Regions from separate parts of the Streptomyces lienomycini genome, predicted to be linked through region 2. Evidence: riboswitches for the same ligand, from Rfam matches in the RefSeq annotation. Region 2 holds a riboswitch; the other holds the start of a gene.
What was found. A riboswitch is a leader RNA that binds a small molecule or an ion and turns the genes downstream of it on or off. The one in region 2 is predicted to bind S-adenosylmethionine.
Positions count from the first base shown of each region.

Region 1: another riboswitch for S-adenosylmethionine. It lies ahead of BJ961_RS27475 (aminotransferase class V-fold PLP-dependent enzyme); the one in region 2 lies ahead of thrC (threonine synthase).

Region 1 is NZ_CP116257.1:6,020,230-6,025,627, reverse strand. It holds gene qcrB (cytochrome bc1 complex cytochrome b subunit) at 1-963, shown strand, start outside; gene trpD (anthranilate phosphoribosyltransferase) at 1,094-2,158, shown strand; SAM riboswitch class IV at 2,239-2,355, shown strand; gene BJ961_RS27475 (aminotransferase class V-fold PLP-dependent enzyme) at 2,523-3,914, shown strand; gene BJ961_RS27470 (glycerate kinase) at 3,830-5,077, opposite strand; gene BJ961_RS27465 (SLC13 family permease) at 5,098-5,398, opposite strand, start outside.
Region 2 is NZ_CP116257.1:7,427,816-7,433,213, reverse strand. It holds gene BJ961_RS33830 (alpha,alpha-trehalose-phosphate synthase (UDP-forming)) at 1-1,321, opposite strand, end outside; gene BJ961_RS33825 (glucosyl-3-phosphoglycerate synthase) at 1,415-2,359, opposite strand; SAM riboswitch class I at 2,501-2,648, shown strand; gene thrC (threonine synthase) at 2,666-3,976, shown strand; gene BJ961_RS33815 (MoaD/ThiS family protein) at 3,973-4,248, shown strand; gene BJ961_RS33810 (cold-shock protein) at 4,667-4,870, shown strand; gene groL (chaperonin GroEL) at 5,254-5,398, shown strand, end outside.

The DNA of each region.
Region 1 (5,398 bases), 1.4 Mb from region 2:
ATCATGCTCGGCCTGGTGGTCGGCCACCTGATCCTGGTCTTCTACCACAAGCACACGCAGTTCGCGGGCCCCGGCAAGACCAACAAGAACGTCGTCGGCATGCCGCTGCTGCCGGTGTACATGGCGAAGGCCGGAGGCTTCTTCTTCCTGGTCTTCGGTGTGATCGCCGCCGTGTCGGCCATCGCCACGATCAACCCGATCTGGGCCATCGGCCCCTACCGGCCGGACCAGGTCTCCACCGGCGCCCAGCCCGACTGGTACATGGGCTTCTCCGAGGGCCTGATCCGGGTGATGCCTGGCTGGGAGATCAACCTCTGGGGCCACACCCTGGTCCTGGGCGTACTGATCCCGCTGATGATCTTCCCGCTGGTGCTGGTGGCGATCGCGGTCTACCCGTTCGTCGAGTCCTGGGTCACCGGGGACAAGCGCGAGCACCACATCCTGGACCGCCCGCGCAACGCCCCGACGCGTACGGCCTTCGGTGTCGCCTGGCTGACCGTCTACTTCGTGCTGCTGATCGGCGGCGGCAACGACCTGTGGGCCACGCACTTCCACCTGTCGATCAACGCGATCACCTGGTTCGTCCGCATCGCGTTCTTCGTCGGCCCGGTCCTGGCGTTCATCGCCACCAAGCGGATCTGCCTCGGCCTCCAGCGCCGGGACAAGGAGAAGGTGCTGCACGGCCGCGAGTCGGGCATCATCAAGCGCCTGCCGCACGGTGAGTTCATCGAGGTGCACGAGCCGCTCAGCCAGGAGCAGCTGCACACGCTCACGGCGCACGAGCAGTACACGCCGGCCGAGATCGGCCCCACGGTCGACGAGAACGGTGTCGAGCGCAAGCCGAAGAGCACGGAGAAGCTCCGCGCCAAGCTCAGCGAGGCGTACTACGGCGAGGAGTCGCAGATTCCGAAGCCGACCGTCGAGGAGTACAAGGAGATCACGAGCGGCCACGGCCACCACTGACCCTCCAGCGTCGCCACACCACGGTCGAAGGGCCCCGTCCGTTCCTCGGACGGGGCCCTTCGCCCTGTCCGGGGCTGGATAGGGTGGGGACCGCACACCTTTCCGTGCTTCACACACACAGGAGCGGCTCATGAGCGCTGTGACCCCCGCTGGAGGCGACATCGCGGCGGGCCGCTCCTGGCCCACCGTGCTGAACAAGCTGCTGGACGGCCGGGACCTGTCCGCGGACGACACCGCGTGGGCGCTGGACGTCATCATGCGCGGCGAGGCGACCGACGCGCAGATCGCCGGGTTCGCGGTGGGCCTGAGGTTCAAGGGGGAGACCGTCGAGGAACTCTCCGGTCTGGTCCGGACGATGTACTCCCACGCCAACGTGATCGAGGTGCCGGGGGAGACCGTCGACATCGTCGGCACCGGCGGCGACGGCGCCAAGACGGTCAACATCTCCACCATGTCGGCGATCGTCGTGGCCGGCACCGGGGCGAAGGTCGTCAAGCACGGCAACCGGGCCGCCTCCTCGGCCTCCGGCGCCTCCGACGTCCTGGAGAAGCTCGGGGTCAACCTGGAGCTGACGCCGAGGCGGGTGGCGGAGGTCGCCGAGGAGGCGGGCATCACCTTCTGCTTCGCCGTGAAGTTCCACCCGGCGCTGCGCCACGTGGCGGCCGCCCGCGGCCAGCTCGGCATCCGCACGGTGTTCAACTTCCTGGGCCCGCTGACCAACCCCGCCCGGGTGAAGGCCCAGGCGATCGGGGTGGCCCACGCCCGGATGGCCCCGATCATCGCCGGTGTCTTCGCCGAGCGCGGCCACTCGTCCCTGGTCTTCCGCGGTGACGACGGCCTCGACGAACTGACCACGACCGCCACGTCCCGGGTCTGGGTCGTGCGCGACGGCGCGGTGACCGAGGAGGTCTTCGACCCCCGCGACGTCGGCATCGACCTGGTGCCGGTGGAGGCCCTGCGCGGCGCCGACGCGTCCTACAACGCCGACGTGGCCCGCCGTCTGCTGGCCGGCGAGCAGGGCCCGGTACGGGACGCGGTACTGCTGAACTCGGCGGCCGCCCTGGAGGCCCTGAACCCCGGCGGGGGGACCCTGGCCGAGCGGCTGCGGACCGGCATGGACCGGGCGGCCGAGGCGATCGACTCGGGCGCCGCCAAGCGCGCCCTGGACCGCTGGGTGGCCGCCAGCCACGCGTAGGAGCGCTCCGCTGTGACGTGCGTCCCGCGATCCGGACCCGGGTTGCGGGACGCCGATCACTTGCCCTAGATTTTCCGACAGGTCATGAGTGACAGTCATGAGGCCCCGGCCGACTGTCCGGCAACCCTCCGTCCGTGGCGGGGTGCCCCGGGTGAAGACCAGGTCGTGGACAGCAAGGTCCGCGGCAAGCGCGGACCCCTCGCACGCTTTCGAAGAGTGTGGGTCCAGGGGTCCTGGGTCGTCCGAGGGAGTCTCCCGTGAACCAGCGAATGCGATAGGGCCGCAGAGCCCCGCCTCCGCACGCAGCCTTCTTCTCTTCACTTCACAGCGCCCTGCCGCGCGCTGGTCCTCACGGGAGTCCGCCATGTCCGTACCCACCGCTGTCGCCACCCCGCTGCCCGTTCTCGGCCGCGACGTCACCGTCCCGCTCGTCACCGGCGGCGAGGTCGCCTACGCCGCGCTCGACTACGCCGCCAGCGCGCCCGCGCTCCAGCGGGTCTGGGACGACGTCGCCGCCTACGCCCCGTACTACGGCAGCGTCCACCGGGGTGCCGGGTACCTCTCGCAGCTGTCCACCGACCTGTTCGAGAACGCCCGCGGGACCGTCGCCGGCTTCCTCGGCTGCCGCGACGACGACCAGGTCGTCTTCACCCGCTCCACCACCGACTCCCTCAACCTGCTCGCAGGCGCCCTGCCCGCCGGATGCCGGGTCTTCGTCTTCGAGACCGAGCACCACGCCTCGCTGCTGCCCTGGCGGGACGCGGACGTGACCTGCCTGGACGCCCCGCGCACGCCCGCCGAGGCCGTCGAGACCCTGGAGCGCGCCCTCGCCGCCCGCGAGCCGTACGGGCCCGCCCTGGTCTGCGTCACCGGCGCCTCCAACGTCACCGGCGAGCTGTGGCCGGTGCGTGAACTGGCCGCCGCCGCCCACGCGCACGGTGCCCGGATCGTGCTGGACGCCGCCCAGCTCGCCCCGCACCACCCCGTCTCCGTGGCCGACCTGGACGTGGACTGGGTCGCCTTCTCCGGACACAAGCTGTACGCCCCGTTCGGCTCCGGCGTGCTGGCCGGGCGGGCCGACTGGCTGCGCGAGGCCGAGCCGTACCTCGCCGGCGGCGGCGCCAGCCGCAGCGTCACCCGGCGCGCGGACGGCAGCGTGGACGTGCGCTGGCACGAGAACGCCGCCCGGCACGAGGCGGGGTCGCCCAACGTCATCGGCGCCTACGCGATCGCCTCCGCCTGCAAGGCGCTCACCGAGGCCGGGTTCGACACGCTGGTCGCCCGCGAGGAGTACCTGATCGGCAAGGTCCGCGAGGGCCTCGCCGAGGTGCCCGAGGTGCGCGTCCTGTCCCTGTTCGGCGACGACGCGCCCCGCGTCGGGGTGCTCTCCTTCGTCGTCGAGGGCTGGAACAGCTCCCACTTCGCCGCCGCCCTCTCCGCCGAGTACGGCATCGGCGTGCGCGACGGTCTCTTCTGCGCCCACCCGCTGCTGCGCACCCTGCTCGGCAGCGACCCGCAGACGCAGGGCGAGTGCGGGGCCCCCGAGGCGGCACCCGGGGAGAAGTCCCTCAACGCCGTCCGCGTGAGCTTCGGCGCGGGCACCCCGGACGAGCACGTCGAGCGGTTCGTGGGCGCCGTCAGGGAGCTGGTGAGCGACGGCGCCCGCTGGAACTACCGCACCGAGGACGGGCGCTGCGTGCCCGACACGACCTCCGCCGACACCGCCGCCCTCGCCTCCGCCTCCGACGCGGCCTGAGCGGCGGCCCGGCCCGGCAGCCGCGACCCCAGCAGCACCATCCGCAGCGCCCGTTCCGTGGCGTCCGTGAGCAGCTCGGCGGCGCGCGCCAGCGCGTCGGCCAGGGCCATGGGCGCCGGCATGATCCCGTGGCAGGCGTCCACGCCCGGCACGTCGTGCGCGCCCTCGCCGAGCGTGCCGGCCAGGGCGAGGACGGGCCGGCCGTGCAGTTTGGCGCGGCGGGCCACCTCGGCCGGGACCTTGCCGCGCGGCGTCTGGCGGTCCAGGGCGCCCTCGGCGGTCAGCACCAGGTCGGCGCGGGCGAGGCGGGCGTCCAGACCGAGGTGGTCCAGGAGCACGTCGAAGCGGGGCAGCAGCCGGGCCCCGACGGCGGCGAGACCGGCGCCGAGACCGCCGGAGGCACCGGTGCCCGGGGCGTCACGCAGCTCGGTGCCGACGACACCGAGGTCGCGGGTGAGGACGCGCGCCCAGTTCTCCAGCCCGGCCGACAACTCCTCGACCTGCGCGGGTGTCGCCCCCTTCTGCGGGCCGAACACCCGGGCCACGCCCCGCTCGCCGCACAGCACGTTGTACGGGTTGCAGGCGACGAGCAGTTCGGTGTCCGCCAGCCGCCCGTCCAGGCCGGACGGGTCGACGCGGGCGAGGCGGACCAGTTCCCGGCCGCCGGGCGGGAGTTCGAAGCCGTCCGCGTCCAGCAGCCGGGCCCCGAGCGCCCGCAGCGCGCCCGCGCCCCCGTCGGAGGTGCCCGAGTCGCCGCAGCCGACCAGCACGCGCCGCACCCCGGTGTCGAGCGCGGCACGGATCAGCTCGCCGACGCCGTACGTGGTCGTGGCGCCGGGGTCGCGCAGGGCGCGGGGGACCAGGGAGAGGCCCGCCACGGCCGCCATCTCCACCACCGCCGTGTCCTGCCGGGCGCCGAGCAGCGCGAAGTGGGTGCCGACGGGCTCGCCCACCGGACCGGTGGCGGCCAGTGCCACCAGCCGCCCGCCGGTCGCGGACGCCAGCGCGACGGCCGTGCCCTCACCGCCGTCGACCAGCGGGATCCGGTCGATCTCGGCGTCGGGCAGGACCCGGCGGACGCCCGCGGCGATGGCGTCGGCGGCGGCCTGGGCGGACAGGGACTCCTTGAAACCGCTGGGAGCCACGACGACTCGGTTCAGCACACAGGACATGGGGGGCTCCTTCAGCGGGTCACGGGTACGCCGAGCAGCGGCCAGACGGCGGCGGCGAAGAACAGCACGAGCGCGGCGGTCAGCGGGGCCAGGACGGCCGACAGCCGCAGCAGGTCGCGCGGGGTGTAGGTGGGGACGCCGGGGACGTCGGAGAAGAGCGTCACCGGCTTGGCGGAGGCCGGGAGCGTGTGGCAGAACCCGGCCGCCGCCGTGGAGGCGAGCGCGGCGGCGACCGGGTTGACCCCGGCGCCCGCGGCCGCGGCGATCACCAGCGGCACCAGGACGGAGGAGCGGGCCGAGCGGGACTGCAGG
Region 2 (5,398 bases):
GCTCGGCCCGCTCTCCCGCCGACAGGCGCAACGCCTCGTCCAGGGCCCGGGCCGTCCCCGTCACGTCGTACGGGTTGACGACGACGGAGTCCTCGCCCAGCTCCTCGAACGCCCCCGCCTCCCGCGACAGCACCAGCGCGCACCCCGCGTCGGAGACGACCGGGACCTCCTTCGCGACGAGGTTCATCCCGTCCCGCACCGGATTGACGAGGGCCACGTCCGCCAGCCGGTACGCCGCCAGCGACCGCGCGAAGTCGTCCTTCACGTGCAGTACGACCGGCGTCCACCCCGCTGTGCCGAACTCCTCGTTGACCGCGTCCGCGACCCGCCGCACCTCGGCCGTGTAGTCCCGGTACACGGCGAGGTCCTGCCGCGACGGGTAGGCGAACGCGACGTGCACCACCCGCTCCCGCCACTCCGGCCGCTCCGCCAGCAGCTCCCGGTACGCCAGCAGCCCCCGCACGATGTTCTTGGACAGCTCCGTCCGGTCCACCCGCACGACGACCCGGCGCGTCCCGCCGTCCGGTGCGGTGCCGATCTCTTCCCGCAGCGCCGCCATCCGCTCCTCGACGTCGGCCTCGTGCGACCGCCCGCGCAGGAAGTCCGCGTCGGCGCCGAGCCCGTGCACGCCGGTCTCCGTGCCGCCGGTCCCGCCCACCAGGGCGTCGCAGCAGGCGGTGAACGCGTCGGCCCACCGCCGGGTGAGGAACCCGAGCCGGTCGGCGCCCAGCATCCCGCGCAGCACCTGCTCGGCGATGTCGTCCGGCAGCAGCCGGAAGTAGTCGACCGGGGCCCACGGCGTGTGCGAGAAGTGGCCGATCCTGAGATCGGGCCGCAGCTCGCGCAGCATCCCCGGCACCAGCGTCAGGTGGTAGTCCTGCACGATCGCGACCGCACCCTCGGCGGCCTCCTCGGCCAGCGCCCGGGCGAACGCCCGGTTGTACGCCTCGTAGGAGGCCCACTGCCGCCGGAACTCCGCGTCGAAGACCGGCTCCAGGGGCGTCTGGTACAGCATGTGGTGCACGAACCACAGCACCGAGTTGGCGATCCCGTTGTACGCGTCCGCGTGCACGTCCGCCGGTACGTCCAGCATCCGCACGCCGTCCTCGCCGACCCCGCGCCGCACCGCCTCGCGGTCGCCGTCGGACAGCGCCGAGCACACCCACAGCGCCCCGGCGTCCGGCCCGATGGCCGACAGTCCCGAGACCAGCCCGCCACCACCCCGTCGGGCGTGCAGCGACCCGTCCTCCCGCACCTCGTACGAGACCGGCCCCCGATTGGAGGCGACCAGCACCTGAGCAGCACCGAAGCTTGAAGCCATACGCCTCAACCTAGCCCGGCCCCGAAAACCTCAAACGTGCCCACGCGTCACCTCTGCGTTCCGGGGGACGCCATGCGCGCTCCCGGGCCGTCCTCAGGCCACCTTCCGGGCCGCGTACTCCGCGATCTCCGTCATCGGGGGCCGTTCCTCGGTGTCCACCGCGTAGGTGTGCGGCTCGAAGCCGTCGACGCCCCGTTCGAACTGGGTGAGGGTAGGCCGGACCAGGTGGCCGCGGGCCAGCCGGAGCTGCGCGGTGCGGTAGATCGCCGCGGCCATCCGGCCCAGGGCCCGCCCGTCCTGGTGGCGGTGGACGCGGACGCCGACGTCGACCTGCGCGAGCGCGTCCAGGCCCACCAGGTGCAGGGCGTCGACCAGCATGCCCAGCTCGACGCCGTACCCGACGGGGAAGGGCAGCCGTTCCAGCAGCGAGCGCCGGGCCGCGTACTCGCCGCCCAGCGGCTGGACGAACCCGGCCAGCCGCGGCCAGTGCAGGTTGAGCAGCGGGCGGGCCATCAGCTCGGTGACCCGGCCGCCCTGCCCGGCCGCTCCGTCCAGCGGACGGTCGTACATGGCCTTGACCAGGTGCACGTCCGGGTCGGTGAGCAGCGGGCCCACGATCCCGGAGACGAAGTCCGGGGAGAACTCGCGCAGGTCGGCGTCGACGAAGCACACGATGTCGCCGCCGGTGACCAGCAGCGAACGCCACAGCACCTCGCCCTTGCCCGGCACGGCGGGTATGCGGGGCAGGATCGCGTCCCGGTGCACGACCCGCGCGCCCGCCGCGGCGGCGACCTCCGACGTACGGTCGCTCGAACCGGAGTCCACCACCACGATCTCGTCGACGAGCGGGTTCCGCAGCATCAGCTCCCGCCGGACGACCGCGACGATCTCGCCGACCGTCGCCTCCTCGTCCAGTGCGGGAAGGACCACGCTGACCGACTGCCCGGTGGCGTGCTTGGCGGACAGAAGCTGCTGGATCGGCCGGTCCCCGGCGGACCAGGAGCGTGCGTTCAGCCAGCGCTCGACTTCTTCCAGCACGTCCCCTGGCTCCTTTGTGATCCATCTCGCGGTACGGACGACTATCTCAACCGCCCTGGCCTTCGGTTACAGTCTTGAACAACGCGTGGGGCCACCGCATGCCGGGGTCGCCGCGCGCACAACCGAAAAACAACCACATACCGCTCATCCAGAGGGGCAGAGGGATACGGCCCGATGAAGCCCCGGCAACCCTCCAGCCGGCTCTTGTCACGCAGACGTGGCGAGGCTCCCGGCTAGGGAAGGTGCCAAATCCGTCTCACGGCGAGATGCGTCGTGAGGAAGATGAGGAGAAAGGGCCTCGCCTCCATGGCTGTGCAGACTGCCGAATCCACCCCGAACTCCGGGAACCCCGCGAACGCCACGGCCGCAGCGGTCGACCTCGGCCCCGCCGCGGCGCTGAGCTGCCGGGAGTGCGGCCACCGGGTCCCGCTCGGACCGGTCTTCGCCTGCGAGGAGTGTTTCGGCCCCCTCGAGATCGCCTACGACTTCTCGGCGTACGACACCGAGGAACTGCGTCGGCGCATCGAGGCCGGCCCCGCGAACATCTGGCGCTACGCCCCCCTCCTGCCCGTCCCCGCCGACGTGGCCGACAAGCCGAACATCAACCCCGGCTGGACCAAGCTCGTCAAGGCCGACAACCTCGCCCGCGAGCTGGGCGTCACCGGCGGGCTGTACGTCAAGGACGACTCCGGCAACCCCACGCACTCCTTCAAGGACCGCGTCGTCGCCCAGGCCATCGAGGCCGCCCGCGCCTTCGGCTTCACCACCCTCTCCTGCTCCTCCACCGGCAACCTCGCGGGTGCCGTCGGCGCCGCCGCCGCCCGCGCCGGCTTCCGCTCCTGCGTGTTCATCCCGCACGACCTGGAGCAGGGCAAGGTCGTCATGGCCGCCGTCTACGGCGGCGAGCTGGTCGGCATCGAGGGCAACTACGACGACGTGAACCGCTTCTGCTCCGAGCTGATCGGCGACCCGGCCGGTGAGGGCTGGGGCTTCGTCAACGTCAACCTGCGCCCGTACTACGCCGAGGGTTCCAAGACGCTCGCCTACGAGATCTGCGAGCAGCTCGGCTGGCGGCTGCCCGACCAGCTCGTCGTCCCGATCGCGTCCGGCTCCCAGCTGACCAAGATCGACAAGGGGCTGAAGGAGCTGATCGAGCTCGGCCTGGTCGAGGACAAGCCGTACAAGATCTTCGGTGCGCAGGCCGAGGGCTGCTCGCCGGTCTCCACCGCGTACAAGGCGGGCCACGACGTGGTCCGCCCGCAGAAGCCGAACACCATCGCCAAGTCGCTGGCCATCGGCAACCCGGCCGACGGCCCCTACGTCCTGGACATCGCCCGCCGCACCGGCGGCGCCGTGGAGGACGTGACCGACGAGCAGGTCGTGGACGCGATCAAGCTGCTCGCCCGCACGGAGGGCATCTTCGCGGAGACCGCGGGCGGCGTGACGGTCGGCGTCACGAAGAAGCTGATCGAGGACGGCGTGCTCGACCCGTCGCTCACCACCGTCGTCCTGAACACCGGCGACGGCCTGAAGACCCTCGACGCGGTGGCCGGCACCGGCCTGACCGCGACGATCCGCCCCAACCTGGACTCCTTCCGAGAGGCTGGCCTCGCATGAGCGTGACCGTTCGCATCCCGACCATCCTGCGCACCTACACCGGCGGCAAGGCCGAGGTCAGCGCCGACGGCGCCAACCTCGGAGAGGTCATCTCCGACCTGGAGAAGAACCACACCGGCATCGCCGCCCGCGTCCTGGACGACCAGGGCAAGCTGCGCCGCTTCGTCAACGTCTACGTCAACGACGACGACGTCCGCTTCGAGCAGGGCCTCCAGACCGCGACCCCGGACGGCGCGGGCGTCTCGATCATCCCGGCGGTCGCCGGCGGCTGATCCCACCGCGCACACGTCTCGTAGTGCGTATTGCCCTCTCCGTAAGAGAAACGGAGGGGGCAATTCCATGTGGTTGAGCACGGTAGAGTTGGGGAACGCGCTCCCGATCACGAGATCGGGAACCTTGAATTCCTGCCGACCGTCCGACAAGAAGTAGCCAAAGTGCGGGCGTGTTTCGCGGCTTTTGCTCCCTTTGCGTGCCCTGACTTGACCCGTATTCAGGCGAATGTTCGCCATATTCCGGACCGGGTACGTCCAGATTTCTCGTCCGACTGACCTGTTGCAGACGGCAGTTGGACAGATACATTCAGCCGCGGTCGACGCGTTCCGGCGCACGCCCCCAGTCGTGGGGGGCGAGGTCTGACCCGGGTTCGCGAAGTGCGGATCTGTGCAAGGGCCAGTAATAGGGGAGTTAGGCATGGCTCAGGGCACCGTCAAGTGGTTCAACGCGGAGAAGGGGTACGGCTTCATCGCGGTCGACGGTGGTGCGGATGTATTCGTCCACTACAGCGCGATTCAGATGGACGGCTACCGCACCCTCGAAGAAGGCCAGCGGGTCGAGTTCGAGATCTCGCAGGGTCAGAAGGGCCCGCAGGCCGACATGGTTCGCCTCAGCGCCTGAGACGCGCGGCCACCACAGCACCCGGTCTTCATCCGAAGGGCCCGTACCCGCTGGGTACGGGCCCTTCGGCCTGCCCGGACGGGCCCCGCGGCGCTGTTCGCGGGTGGCGGACCACGGACTCCGATCCCCGAGAGGCGCTTGCGCCCGCCCGTCACCCGACCACCACCCCTCAACGAGCCCGCTTTGCGGGCGCACCTTGCACTCGGGCATGCCGAGTGCTAATCATTGCGTTAGCACTCTGAAGGTGAGAGTGACAACGAAGGACCGGGTCGGTGAGGCCCGCAGGCCGGGTGGGGAAGGAACCGCACGGCAGGCGAGCCGTCCGTCGCGGGCGCGGGCGCGGTCCGAAGGAATCACCCCCAGTCCTGGAGGGACCACTTCACATGGCCAAGATCATCGCGTTCGACGAGGAGGCGCGGCGCGGCCTCGAGCGCGGCATGAACCAGCTCGCGGACGCCGTCAAGGTGACGCTCGGCCCCAAGGGCCGCAACGTCGTCCTCGAGAAGAAGTGGGGCGCCCCCACGATCA